2 linked regions of the Caldimonas thermodepolymerans genome follow. The protein of the gene in region 2 interacts with the protein of the main gene of each other region in a pairwise test. Links are inferred from orthologs where the notes say so. Each region holds a gene or a part of one and is shown on either strand. Other genes may lie near its edges.

What was found. The genes of interacting proteins can lie anywhere in the genome.
Region 1: the proteins of fdhE (region 2) and IS481_RS13125 interact in binary tests that used the Escherichia coli proteins (3 or more experiments, as listed by UniProt). The link is inferred for Caldimonas thermodepolymerans from one-to-one orthologs.

Annotation. Positions count from the first base shown.
Region 1 is NZ_CP064338.1:2,778,155-2,784,136, forward strand. The notes cover bases 63-3,565. They hold IS481_RS13125 (formate dehydrogenase subunit alpha), read right to left. Parts: upstream 3,233-3,565; coding sequence 263-3,232; downstream 63-262. Other genes in these bases: fdh3B (formate dehydrogenase FDH3 subunit beta), read right to left, coding at 63-252; IS481_RS13130 (formate dehydrogenase), read right to left, coding at 3,284-3,490. Also shown: more of fdh3B, read right to left, coding at 1-62; IS481_RS13135 (Hsp20/alpha crystallin family protein), read left to right, coding at 3,955-4,410; IS481_RS13140 (Hsp20/alpha crystallin family protein), read left to right, coding at 4,435-4,806; IS481_RS13145 (sigma-54-dependent transcriptional regulator), read left to right, coding at 4,905-5,982. UniProt on the Escherichia coli protein: Allows to use formate as major electron donor during aerobic respiration. Subunit alpha possibly forms the active site.
Region 2 is NZ_CP064338.1:807,914-815,674, reverse strand. What follows is about bases 2,910-5,868. They hold fdhE (formate dehydrogenase accessory protein FdhE), read right to left. Parts: upstream 4,918-5,868; coding sequence 3,901-4,917; downstream 2,910-3,900. Other genes in these bases: fdxH (formate dehydrogenase subunit beta), read right to left, coding at 5,594-5,868; IS481_RS03960 (formate dehydrogenase subunit gamma), read right to left, coding at 4,964-5,584; selA (L-seryl-tRNA(Sec) selenium transferase), read right to left, coding at 2,910-3,901. Also shown: IS481_RS03985 (transglutaminase-like domain-containing protein), read right to left, coding at 1-403; IS481_RS03980 (TlpA disulfide reductase family protein), read right to left, coding at 439-999; IS481_RS03975 (NAD(P)/FAD-dependent oxidoreductase), read right to left, coding at 1,059-2,420; more of selA, read right to left, coding at 2,459-2,909; more of fdxH, read right to left, coding at 5,869-6,475. UniProt on the Escherichia coli protein: Necessary for formate dehydrogenase activity.

The DNA of each region.
Region 1 (5,982 bases), 2.0 Mb from region 2 along the record:
CTTGTCGTGCAGCACCACGCCTTCCTCGGTGCGGTAGAAGCAGTCGACCGGACACACGGCCATGCAGGGCGCGTCCGAGCAGTGCATGCACGCCACCGAGATGCTCTTCTCGCCGGGCACGCCGTCGTTCATCGTGACGACGCGGCGGCGGTTGACGCCCCAGGGCACGTCATGTTCGGCCTTGCAGGCGGTCACGCAGCCGTTGCACTCGATGCAGCGCTCGGCATCGCAAATGAACTTCATTCTTGCCATGTCGATCTCCTTACGCTGCCTTCTCGATCTGGCAGACCGTGGTCTTGGTCTCCTGCATCATCGTCACGCTGTCGTAGCCGTAGGTGGTCGCGGTGTTGACCGCTTCACCCCGCACCACCGGCGCAGCGCCCTCGGGGTAGTACTGCAGCATGTCGGCGCCCTGCCAGCGGCCGGAGAAGTGGAACGGCAGGAACACCGTGTTGCGGTCCACGCGCTCGGTGACCAGCGCCTTCACGCGCAGGCGGGCACCGGTGGGCGTCATCACCCACACCGCATCGCCGTTGCGGATGCCGCGGTCGTTGGCCGCCACCGGGTTGATCTCGACGAACATCTCCTGCTGCAGCTCCGCGAGCCACGGGTTGGAGCGGGTCTCCTCGCCGCCGCCCTCGTACTCGACCAGGCGGCCGGAGGTCATGATCAGCGGGAAGCGCTGGCCGATGTCCTTGTTCTGCTGCTGCACGGTCTTGTACAGCGTGGGCAGACGCCAGAAGGCCATCTTGTCGTCGTGCGTCGGGTACTTCTCGACCAGGTCCGGGCGGGTCGAATAGATCGGCTCGCGGTGCTGCGGGATCGGGTCGGGGAAGTTCCACACCACGGCACGCGCCTTCGCGTTGCCGAACGGATGGCAGCCGTGGTTCTTCATCACGACGCGGATGATGCCGCCGGAGGGGTCGGTCTTCCAGTTCTTGCCCTCGGCGGCCTGCTTCTCTTCCTCGGTCAGCTCGTCCCACCAGCCGAGCTTCTTCAGCAGCACGTGGTCGAACTCGGGATAGCCGGTCGTGATGTCGGCGCCCTTGGAATGCGAGCCGTCGGCCGCCAGCAGCGACACGCCGTTGCGCTCGACGCCGAAGTTGGCGCGGAAGTTGCCGCCGCCCTCCATCACGTGGCGCGAGGTGTCGTACAGGTTGGGCGAGCCCGGGTGCTTGAGCTCCGGCGTGCCGTAGCAGGGCCACGGCAGGCCGAAGTAGTCGCCGTCCAGCACGTAGCCGGTTTCCTTGTCGACCCCGCCCTTGGCGCGCAGCGTCTTGACGTCGAAGACGTGCATGTTGCGCATGTGCGCCTTCAGGCGTTCGGGGCTCTGGCCGGTGTAGCCGATGGTCCACACGCAGCGGTTGATCTCGCGCAGGATGGACTCGGGCTCCGGCTCGAGCATGCCGCCCTTGCCCTCGACCATCTTGTAGTTCTTGACCAGCTCCTTGCCGAAGCCCAGCTTCTCGGCCAGCTGGTACATGATCATGTGGTCGGTGCGCGACTCCCACAGCGGCTCGATGACCTTTTCGCGCCACTGGATCGAGCGGTTCGACGCCGTGCACGAGCCGGAGGTCTCGAACTGCGTCGTCGCGGGCAGCAGGTAGACCGCGCGGTTGGGGTTCTGGTCCTCGGGCTTGCCGGGCATCGCCGCCATCGCCGCCGTCGCCGACGGGAACGGATCGATCACGACCAGCAGGTCGAGCTTGTCCATCGCGCGCTTCATGTCCAGGCCGCGCGTCTGCGAGTTCGGCGCATGGCCCCAGAAGAACAGCGCACGCAGGTTGGATTCCTGGTCGATCAGCTCGTTCTTCTCCAGCACGCCGTCCACCCAGCGGGAGACGGTCATGCCGGACTTGGTCATCATGCCGGGGGCATAACGGCTCTTGAGCCAGTCGAAATCCACGCCCCAGGCGGCGGCGAAGTGCTTGAACGAACCTTCGGCCAGGCCGTAGTAGCCGGGCAGCGAGTCGGGGTTCGGGCCGACGTCGGTCGCGCCCTGCACGTTGTCATGGCCGCGGAAGATGTTCGCGCCGCCGCCGGACACGCCGATGTTGCCCAGCGCCAGCTGCAGGATGCACGAGGCGCGCACCATCGCGTTGCCGATCGAGTGCTGGGTCTGGCCCATGCACCAGACGATGGTGCTCGGACGGTTCTTGGCCATGATCTCGGCCACCTTGTAGCAGGTGGCCTCGTCGACGCCGCAGACCTCCTGGACCTTGTCCGGCGTCCACTTGGCCAGCACCTCCTCGCGCACCTCGTCCATGCCGTAGACGCGGTCGGCGATGTACTTCTTGTCTTCCCAGCCGTTCTTGAAGATGTGGTACAGCACCCCGAACAGGAACGGGATGTCGGTGCCCGAGCGGATCCGCACGTACTCGTCGGCCTTGGCCGCGGTGCGGGTGAAGCGCGGGTCGACCACGATCACCTTGCAGCCGGTCTCCTTCGCATGCAGCAGGTGCAGCATCGACACCGGGTGCGCCTCGGCGGCGTTCGAGCCGATGTACAGCGCCGCCTTGGCGTTCTGCATGTCGTTGTAGGAGTTGGTCATCGCGCCGTAGCCCCACGTGTTCGCGACGCCGGCGACCGTGGTGGAGTGGCAGATGCGCGCCTGGTGGTCACAGTTGTTGGTGCCCCAGAACGACATCCACTTGCGCAGCAGGTAGGCCTGCTCGTTGCTGTGCTTGGACGAGCCGACCACGAACAGCGCGTCGGGACCGCTCTGCTCGCGGATCTCGAGCAGGCGCTTGGAGATCTCGTCGAGGGCCTGGTCCCACGAGATGCGCTGGTACTTGCCGTTGACCAGCTTCATCGGGTACTTCAGGCGGTATTCGCCGTGGCCGTGCTCGCGCACTGCCGCGCCCTTGGCGCAGTGGGCGCCGAGGTTGATCGGCGAGTCGAACACCGGTTCCTGGCGCACCCACACGCCGTTCTCGACGACGGCGTCGATCGCGCAGCCGACCGAGCAGTGACCGCAGACGGTGCGCTTGACCTCGACCTTGGTGGCCCCGCCTTCAGCGGCCTTCGGCGCATCGGCCGCACGGGCCTTGCGCACCAGGGTGAGCTGGGAGGCGGCGATGCCGGCCCCGACGCCGATGCCCGAACGGCGCAGGAAGGCCCGGCGATCCATGGTCGGGATGCTGCGGTTCAGCCCCCGGACAAGGCTCGAGACGAGCGTGGAAGAAGCACCGGCGGCTGGGGCCGACCCGGTCGATTTGCGAGTGAGCAGCATGGTGGCTCCTGGCGACAGCTGGGAGAGGAGACGGCGCGATGCGCCCCCCGGTCAGACGCGAGCGGTCTGGTAATAACGTTGCACGTGCTCGGTGAGCTGGTAGCCCTTGCGCTGGCCTTCCTGCGGCGACGGCTGGGGCTCCACCTGGGCCGGTTCCGGCGTGGAAGGCACGAGGCTTGCAACCGCGACGGCAGCGGTGGCCGCGCCGGCGCTGGCGAACAGGCGTCGTCGTGTGATCGATGCTTCTGGTTGGCTCATGGTCGCTTCCTGGCTTCCTTAAACGGTGGCTTGTGCCTCGCATGCACACGAGGCGCAAGCCGATCCTATCGGCGCGGCGCATCGTTTGCACGCCCGGCTTTCCCGGATCGCCGCAGGTACGTTTGCTGCGCCGCAACAAGGCACGCCCGAGGTGCACGACGGCGGACATGCAAGCGCGATCCATGCCAGTGCACACGAGATGCGCACACCCTTGATTTCCGGCAACTCCCGCATGGCGCCCCGGCCGGATGCGACAACTTGTCGCACCCGGTGCGACAATCTGTCATGCTGCGACGCAGCAGCCGTGCCTATGCAAACTGTTGCATACCCGACTCACCTGCTTGGCTTTTGCAGTGCCTGCGACCCTCTTGAAAGCCCCTGCCCGGCGCCCATTTCGGCTTCAGGGACGACACGCCGGTGCCGGTTGGCAAGGCGCCGGCCCGCCAGGACAAGGAGCCATTCCCATGCATGCGACTTCGTTCTTCAGCTTCCCGGATGCCCTGTCGGCCGAGTTCGAGCGGCTGCGCCGGGAAATGGACAGCCTGTTCCAGGCCACCGGCTTCGCGCCCAGCATCCGCTCTGGCGCTCCGGGGGCGTTCCCCGCGCTGAACATCGGCACCACGCCGACCAGCGTGGAAGTCCACGCCTACGCGCCCGGAATCGATCCGTCGAAGATCGAGCTGACGCTGGACCGCGGCGTGCTGACGATCGCCGGCGAGCGCGCCCCGGACGTGCCGGACGGCGACGCCAGGACCACCGTCTACAGCCGCGAGCGCTTCAGCGGCCGGTTCCGGCGTGCGGTCAGCCTGCCCCAGGACATCGATCCCTCGCAGGTAGCGGCCACCTACCGCGACGGCGTGCTGCGCGTGAGCATCGCGCGCAAGGGCCCGGCGCAACCGCGCCGCATCACCGTGCAATGAGCCGTACCTGAAAGGAGCAACGCCATGAGCGATCGTCAACCGGTCCTGCGCCATCCCGAGGAAACGCGCGCCGCCGTGCCGCGCGTGGACGTGCTCGAGGACGAGGCCGGCATCACGCTGCTGGCCGACCTGCCGGGCGTGTCCAGGGAACAGCTGGAACTGCGGGTCGAGGGCGACACCCTGCACATCGAAGGCAAGGTGGCGACCGACGGGCCCGAGGGCCTGGAGCCGCTGTACGCCGAGCTGCGCCTGCCGGCCTACCGGCGCTCGTTCACGCTCAGCCGCGAGCTGGACACCGAGCGCATCGAGGCCAGCCTGAACCACGGCGTGCTGCGGCTGCGCATCCCCAAGCAGGCGCACGCCCAGCCGCGCCGCATCGCCGTGCAGGTCGCCTGAAAGCCAGAGTCCTCGGGAAGGCCGCGTCTCGGGCTACCATCACGGTGTGAACCCTGCCGGGCCGCGGTGTCGCGCCCGGCAGCCCCAGCGATTCCGCCGTGAGCACCCCTGCCGTTCCAGATCGCCCCGACCGAGACCGCGCCGCCGAAGGCTGGCGGCACAGCAGCATCCTTGTCGTCGACGACGAGCAAGGCATGCGCAACTTCCTCGAGAAGACGCTCGCCCCGCGCTGCGGCGAGGTGCATGGCGCCGACAGCGCCGAGGCCGCCGAGGCGCTGATCCGCACGCACCGCTACGACCTGCTCATCCTCGACATCGCGCTGCCGGGCAAGAACGGCATCGCGCTGCTGCGCGACCTGCGCGAGCAGGGCTATTCCGGCGAGGTGATCCTGATCACCGCCTTCGCGGACCTGGACACCGCGATCGAAGCGCTGCGTGCCGGCGCCTCGGACTTCATCCTCAAGCCCTTCCGCGTCACGCAGCTGCTCAACTCGGTGCAGCAGAGCCTGGAGCGCGCCCGGCTGGCGCGCGAGAACTACGTGCTGCGCCGCACGATCTCGCAGCGCACGCCGCCGTTCTCCGGGCTGGTGGGCCATTCGCCGGTGATGCAGCAGCTGCAGCGCGCCCTGCAGCGCGTCGCCCAGGTGACCAGCACGGTGCTGCTGAGCGGCGAATCCGGCACCGGCAAGGAGCTGGCGGCGCTTGCCCTGCACCGCAACAGCCCGCGCGCCAACGGCCCGTTCGTGCCGGTCAACTGCGCGACGATGTCGCCCGAGCTGATCGAAAGCGAGCTGTTCGGCCACGCCAAGGGCGCCTTCACCGGCGCGACGAAGAGCCGCGACGGGCTGTTCTACTACGCCCAGGGCGGCACGCTGTTCCTGGACGAGATCGGCGAGCTGCCGCTGTCGCTGCAGGCCGCGCTGCTGCGGGTGCTCGACGACCGGCGCATCCGGCCGGTGGGCAGCGAACAGCAGGTGCCGGTGGACGTGCGCATCATCGCGGCGACCAACCGCTCGCTGGCCGCCGAGGTCGCCGCGGGCCGCTTCCGCGCCGACCTGTACTACCGGCTGCAGGTGGTGGAGATCGCGCTGCCGCCGCTGCGCGAGCACAAGGAAGACATCCCCGACCTGGTCGAGCACTTCATCGCCACGCTCGCGCCGCAGCTCGGCGTCGAGC
Region 2 (7,761 bases):
GCACGCCGGCCGGGCGGTTCCAGTCGACCGTGCGGTTGCGGGTCTGCACGCGGCTGGTCAGCGCGAGGGTCGGCTCGGCGACCCCCGGCGGGAACTCGGCGTAGAGCATGCGCACGCCGCGCGGCGCATCCGCCACGATCGCCACGCGCGACGCGTTGCCGGTCCAGCTGTGGTCCAGGCTGCGTTGCCAGGGCGTGTCGAGGTCCGGGATGGGCAGCCACAGGCGCGTGGTGCCCTGCACGTCGGCCACCGTGACGGTGGTGGTCACCTCGAAGGTGCGCCAGCCGTCGGGTTGTGGTGCGAAGCGGCGCTCCTGGGCGCTGGCGACCCGCGGGAGCCAGGGCAGCGTCGCGGCGGCGGCGCCGGTGCGCAGCAGGTGACGGCGGGTGAGACGACAGGTCATGGCAGGTTCCTTGTGCAGCGAAGGAGAGGACGAAGTCAGACGACGGCAGCCATCCAGGCGCGGGCCTGCGGCCCGCCCCAGTCGCACTCGCCGGTCACGGTGAAGGCGGCCCGGCCGTCGCGGCCGACGACCACCGTGGTGGGAAACACGCGCACGCCGAACGCCTTCGCCGCCGCGCCGTCGGCGTCGCGCAGCACCGGCAGCGTCAGCGGCTGGCGCTCGAGGAAGCGCCGCACCGCGGCGTCGGTCTCGCGGAAGTTCACCGCCAGCACCTCGACCCCGTCGGACTCGTGGCGCGCGGCCAGCAGCTCCAGCGAGGGCAGCTCGGTGACGCACGGCGGGCACCAGCTGGCCCAGAAGTTGAGCACCACGACGCGCCCGCGCGAGTGCGCCAGCGACCAGCGGCCGCCCTCCCAGGCCGGCAGGTCCAGCCCGGGCGTCGCGCGGCCCCGGGGCCAGGGCCGGTACAGCGGCCCGCCCTCGGTTTGCGCCGCCAGTTCCGGCAGCGCGAGGCCGAGCGCGAGCGCGGCCACCAGCCGGCGCCGCGCCGGCACGAAGGCGACGGCGCCCTCCCCGCCCAGGCCGCCGGGAGGCATGCCGCCCGGCCCGTGCAAGTCGGGCGAGGGACTGCGAGAAAGGCGCCGTGCCCTCGTCATCATGCGAACATGTCGTCAAACTTCAGCGACGCCCAGCGGAAGTTCTCGGTGACGAGTTCCTCGCGCCGCTCGTTGTCGTCGATCTGGGTCTGCTCGATCTCGCCCTTCGAGTTGACGACGTAGTCGAACTGCACGCTGATCGCCTCGCGCGGGTTGCCATTGACCATCATGTAGCAGAGGTTGTCCGGCAACTCGTCCTTCGGGCTGCGGCCGGCCAGGCGCTCGCCGATGTAGCCGGCCACGATGTGGCCCAGCGCGTTGGCGACGTGCGCACTCTTGGGATAGAAGCCGAAGGTCGGCGCGACCCGGCCCACCGCGTCGCCGATCACGTAGACGCGGTCGTCGCCGCGCAGGTGCAGCTTCAGCGGGTCGACGTCGGTCCAGCCGGTGGGCTTGCCGTCCGGGCCGCGCGCGATCGCGTCGGCCTTCCAGGCGATGTCGCCGGCCTGGTGCGGCGCCATCAGCGTCGCATGGTCGAACTTCATGTCGCCGGCCGAGGTGCGGATGCGCTTGTTGAAGGGATCCACCTCCTGCACGTGCGCATTGGGCACGTAGGTGATGTAGTCCTTGTACAGCTCCTCGAAGGCGGCACGGAAGCCCGGGCCGATCGGCATGATGCGCGGCTTGTGGTCCAGGATGGTGACCCGGCCCTTGATGCCGTGGCTCTTGAAGTAGTAGGCGATCATGCAGGCCCGCTCGTAGGGCGAGGGCGGGCAGCGCTGCGGCGGCGGCGGCAGTGTCATGACCCAGTCGCCGCCCTTGAAGGACTGCAGCGCGCGCTTGAGCGTGAAGTGCTCGGCGTTGGGAATGTAGGCGGCCGGGAAGCGGGTGCGCGTCGCATCCGCCGCCGCGCGGTCGTTGCCGAACCAGGCCTCGTAGTTGTAGCGGATGCCGGGCGCGAGCACGAGGTAGTCGTAGTCCAGGTGCCCCTGGCTGGTGTAGACCCGCCGTGCCGCGCGGTCGACATGGGTGACCTCGCATTGCACGTACTTGTAGCCGTGCGCCTGCGACACCTTGAGGTAGTCGTGCGTGAGGAAGCTGTCGTCGACGATGTCGTTGAGCCACTTGTTGCTCAACGGGCAGGAGAAGAACACCGGGTTGCGCTCGAGCATCACCACCTCGGCCTGCGGCGCCTTCAGGCGCAGCTGCTTGGAGACGGTCAGGCCGCCCCAGCCGCCGCCGACCACCACCACGCGCGGGGCGCGCCCCTTGGGCATCAGCTGCTGGCCGGGCAGGCCGATCATGGGCGGCAGCGTCGTGGCCGCCGGGGACGAGGAACCGGCCGGGCTGGCACAGCCGGACAGCCAGCCGGTGGACGCGGCGGCCGCGCCGATGAGGAAGTGGCGTCGATCAAGCGACATGTGTACTCCTTGTGGGCTTGTCGTGACGGAAAACGGATTCAGGCCAGCACCTCGCGCAGCGCTGGAAGCTGGCGCACGAAAAGGTCCGGATTTTCCAGGCAACGCAGGTCCAGCAACAGGCGGTCGTCGGCAATGCGGCCGATCACCGGCACCGGCAGCCCGCGCAAGGCCTCGGCCAGCCGGTCGAGCGCGCGGCCGATGCCCTGGCGCTGCAGCGGCGCGATCGCCAGCCCCGCCGAGGGCAGGCGCTCGACCGGCAGCGAACCCGAGCCGATCTGCCCCATCAACGCCACCACCTCGACCGCGTAGTGCGGCGCCACCGCCGCGGCCACCTCGGCCTGCAGCGCACGCGCCAGCGCCTCGATCTCCTGCACCGGGCGGGTCAGCAGGCGCAGCGTCGGCAGGTCGCGGGTCAGCCGCTCGGGCCGCAGGTACAGCCGCAGGGTCGCCTCCAGCGCCGCAAGCGGCAGCTTGCTCATGCGCAGGGCCCGCTTCATCGGGAACTTGCGGATGCGCCCGACCGCCTCGCGCGTGCCGACGATCAGCCCGGCCTGCGGGCCGCCGAGCAGCTTGTCGCCGCTGAAGGTGACCACGTCGCAGCCGGCCTTGAGCATCTCCTGCGGGGTTGGCTCGTGCGGCAAGCCGTAGTCTTCCATGTTCACCAGTGCGCCGCTGCCCAGGTCGGTGGCCAGCGGCACGCCGCGGGCGCGGCAGATTTCGGCCAGTTCGGCCTCGCTGACGCTCGCGGTGAAGCCCTGCACCGCGTAGTTGCTGGTGTGCACCTTCATCACCAGCGCGGTGCGCTCGTTGATCGCACGCTCGTAGTCGTGCGGGTGGGTGCGGTTGGTGGTGCCGACCTCGACCATCTGCGCGCCGGCGCTGGCCATCACGTCGGGCATGCGGAACGCGCCCCCGATCTCGACCAGCTCGCCGCGCGAGACAACCACCTCGCGCCCGCGCGCCAGCGCCGCGATGGTCAGCAGCACCGCGCCGGCGTTGTTGTTGACCACGGTCGCCGCCTCGGCGCCGGTGAGCGTGCACAGCAGCTCCTCGACCACGCTGTCGCGGTCGCCGCGCCCGCCCGAGGCCAGGTCGTACTCGAGGTTGTTCGGCCCGGACATCATCGCCATCAGGTGCTGCAGCGCCTCGTCGGCCAGCAGCGCGCGGCCGAGGTTGGTGTGCAGCACCGTGCCGGTCAGGTTGAGCACCGCGCGCATGCGGGGGGCCAGGCGCGCCTCGACGCGTCCGGCCAGCCGGGCAGCCAGCGCCCCGGGCTCCACCTCGGCCTGCGTCAGCTCGCCCGCCACCGCGCGGGCGCGCAGCGCGTCGAGCATCGCGCGCACTTCCGCGGCGACCAGCGTGTGGCCATGGGTGTCGACGAGCGCCGCCACGGCGGGCTGGCGCAACAGACGGTCCACGGAGGGCAGGTCCTTGGGGCTGGCCTGGGAACCGTACACGACGGACTCGCTGGGCCGGGCCATCAATGACCTCCCGGCGTGGGAGGCGAGTCTCCCGGTGGTTCGGGTTCGCCGTACAGCAGCATCAGGTTGACGCCGTAGCGTTGCCGGCCCGCTTCGCAGGCCAGCAGGTCCAGCGTCAGCGTCGCCAGGTCGTCGGCCACCGGCTCCGCGAACGGATCGCGCTCGGTGTGCACGATCTTGAGGTAATGGCCGCAGTCGTCGCAGGTCTCGGCCTGCACCGCGGCCAGGCGCGGCGGCTCGTCGCCCGGCGCGTCGGCCGCCTCCAGGGATTCATAGGCAATGTGCCCGGTGGCGCCGCAGTGCGTGCAGCGCGCGCGCACCATGTGCCACTGCATCGAGCACAGCGAACAGTGCAGGTAGCGCTGGCCCGGCGCATCACCGGCCGGGCGCACCACGCTGGCGGTGGGCCGGCTGCCGCAGCAGGGACAGCGCCCGTGGTCGTCGAGCCGGCCGAAGGCCGACCCGCCGCCCTGGTGCCGTTCCTGGGTGGCAATGACCAGGTGCGTCCAGTGCACCTGTAGCGCGGCGGCCACCAGCGGTGCGGTGGCCAGGTCCAGCCCGTGCATCACGCCGTGCAGCAGGCCGTCGGCCTGCCGCTCGAGCTGCACGTCGTCCCATTGCAGCAGGCGGTCGATCACGGGCCGTGCAGCCTCGGGCGCGGCAACCCGCACCTTGGTGACGAGGTCGCGCAGCACCTGGCGCCAGGCCGCATCGCGCGGCCAGTCGGTGGCCGACAGCGGCGGCACCCCGCAGCGCGCCGCATCGTCCAATGCCTGCGCATCCGGCAGCGGCACCTCGGGATGGCGGTTCAGCAGCTCCTGCTGCGCCAGCGAGACGTCGGCCATGAAGCGCAGGAAATCGCCCATCGCGTGCGAGGCGGCGAGCTGGCGCAGGCGCATGCCCCGTTCGGCGAAGACGGTCCCGCGCGCCGGCGGCGCCAGGTACGGCACGTTGCCGCCACCGCGCGCGACGATCTCCTCGACGGGCATCACCCGCACCGTTCCCGTGGCTGTCATGCGTTCATTGTCTCCTTTGCGTGCAACCGGCACCCCATGGCCCGCCTCACTTGCCCTGCGTCACTTCGCGATGCCACAGCGGATGGTTCTGCCGCGCCCAGGCCTCGGACACCGTGCCGCGCGTCATCGCGCGCACCGTGCCCTTGACCCAGATGGCCGCGTAGATGTGCACGATGACGGTCAGCACCAGCACCACCGCGGCAATCGAGTGCAGCAGCACCGCCACGCGCATCACGCCGATGGTGAAGTACGGGGCGAACCAGGGCCGCCAGAACATGAAGCCCGTGACCAGCAGCACCAGCAGGCTCAGCACCATCAGCCAGAACACCGTCTTCTGCCCGGCGTTGTACTTGCCCACCGGCGGCATGCCGGCCTTGTCGCCACGCAGCATCCGGCCGGCGTTGCGGCGCCATTCCCGGTCGCGCTCGTCGAAGAGGTTGTCCTTCCAGAGCCGGAAGAACAGGCCCAGGAAGCTGAGCACCATCAGCACCCCGAGGAACGGGTGCAGGATGCGCGCCCAGGCCCCGCCGCCGAACAGGTGGCTGAAGAAGAACAGGCTCGGGTGGAAGAAGGCGAGGCCCGACAGGCCGGCCAGGAAGAAGAAGATGGCCAGCGCCCAGTGGTTCAGGCGTTCGCCGTCGCTGTAGCGTCGGATCAGCTTGCTCATGGGGCCTCCTCAGGCGTCCGCCTTCTCGTCGCTGTCGGCCTTCTCCTCGACCGGCCCGACCTTCATGTAGTGGAAGAACCCGGCCAGCACGGCACCGATCATGCCGGCCAGCGCCAGCGGCTTGGCCACGCCCTTCCACAGCGCCACCAGCGAGCTGATGGTCGGGTTGGCCGGCAGGCCTTCCAGCTCGGGCTTGTCGGCATGCTTGAGCACGTACATCACGTGGGTGCCGCCCACGCCTTCGGGGTTGTAGAGCCCCGCGTTCTGGAAGCCGCGCTCCTTGAGCTCGCCGACCCGCTTCTGCGCGTAGGCGACCATGTCCGGCTTCGTGCCGAAGCCGATCGCCCCGGTCGGGCAGGTCTTCACGCAGGCCGGCTCCAACCCCACACCGACGCGGTCGGAACACAAGGTGCACTTGTACGCCTTGTTGTCCTTGGCGCTGATGCGCGGCACGTTGAACGGGCAGCCCTTGACGCAGTAGCCGCAGCCGATGCAGTTCTCGCTGATGAAGTCGACGATGCCGTTGGCGTACTTGACGATCGCCCCCGGCGACGGGCAGGCCTTGAGGCACCCGGGGTCCTCGCAGTGCATGCAGCCGTCCTTGCGGATCAGCCACTCGAGCTTGCCCTCCTCGGGTTCGACCTCGAAGAAGCGCATCACCGTCCACGAGCTCGGCGTGAGGTCCGCCGGGTTGTCGTAGACGCCGATGTTCTGCCCGACCTCGTCGCGCAGGTCGTTCCAGTTCATGCAGGCGACCTGGCAGGCCTTGCAGCCGATGCACTTGGACTCGTCGATCAGCTTGGCGACCTGCGGGACCGCGTTGCGGACCTGCGGGGTCGGGGTGGTGGTGGCCGAGCGGGCCACCACGTCGAGCGATTGCAGACTGGCCATGCCCTACCTCCTCACACCTTCTCGATATTCACGAGGAACGCCTTGAACTCCGGGGTCTGCGAGTTCGCATCCCCGACGAACGGCGTCAGCGAGTTGGCGAGGTAGCCGTTCTGCGTCACGCCCTTGAAGCCCCAGTGGATCGGGATGCCGACGGTGTGGATGACCTTGCCGTCGACATGGAGCCCCTTGATGCGCCGCGTGACCACCGCCGCGGCGATGACCTCGCCGCGGTTGCTGCGCACGCGCACCTTGTCGCCCTGCCGGATCCCCTTCTCGCGGGCCAGCTCCTCGCCGATCTCGACGAACGGCGCGGGCTGCACGACCGCATTGCTGCGCGCGTGCTTGGTCCAGAAGTGGTGGTGCTCGGTCAGGCGATAGGTGGTCGCCGCGTACGGGAACTCCTCCTTGGTGCCGAACGCCTCGAGGTCGCCCTTGAACACGCGCGCGGCCGGGTTGCTGACGGCCTTCGGGTTGTCCGGGCACATCAGGTTCACGCCCACCGGCGTCTCGAAGGGCTCGTAGTGCTCGGGGAACGGCCCGTCGGCCATGCCGACGGCATGCAGGCGCGCCACGCCCTCGGGGTTCATGATGAACGAGCCCACGCCCTCCTCGGGCTTCGCGTTGGGCCGCATGTCGGGCACGTCCGCACCGGCCCAGGACCTGCCGTTCCAGTACAGGTAGGTGCGGCTCGGATCCCACGGCTTGCCCGACGGGTCGGCCGACGCCCGGTTGTACAGGATGCGGCGGTTGGCCGGCCACGCGAAGCCCCAGTTCGGGTACACGCCCAGGCCACTGGGGTCGGACGTGTCGCGCCGCGCGGTCATGTTGCCCGCCTGCGTGAAGCAGCCGCTGTAGATCCAGTTGCCGCACGCGGTCGAGCCGTCGTCCTGCAGCAGCGCGAAGCCCGGCAGCTGTTCGCCGGCCTTCACCAGCACGGCGCGCGGCGCGTCCGGGTTCTTCGGATCGGGCGGCGCGAGCACGTCGCGCAGCGCACGGCCGTTGATCTCGCGCAGCAGCTCGACGGGCGACGGCACGTTCGGGTTGAGGTACGGCCAGGTCAGCGCCGCAATCGGCTCGGGCAGCGTGCCGCCTTCCTTGGCGTACAGCTGGCGCAGCTTCATGAACAGGCGCGCGATGATCTCCGAGTCGGGCTTGGCCTCGCCCGGCGGGTCGACCGCCTTCTCCTTCCACGAGATGACGCGGCTGGAGTTGGTGAACGTGCCCGCCTCCTCTGCGAAGCAGGCGGTCGGCAGCCGGAACACCTCGGTCTGGATCGTGGCCGGATC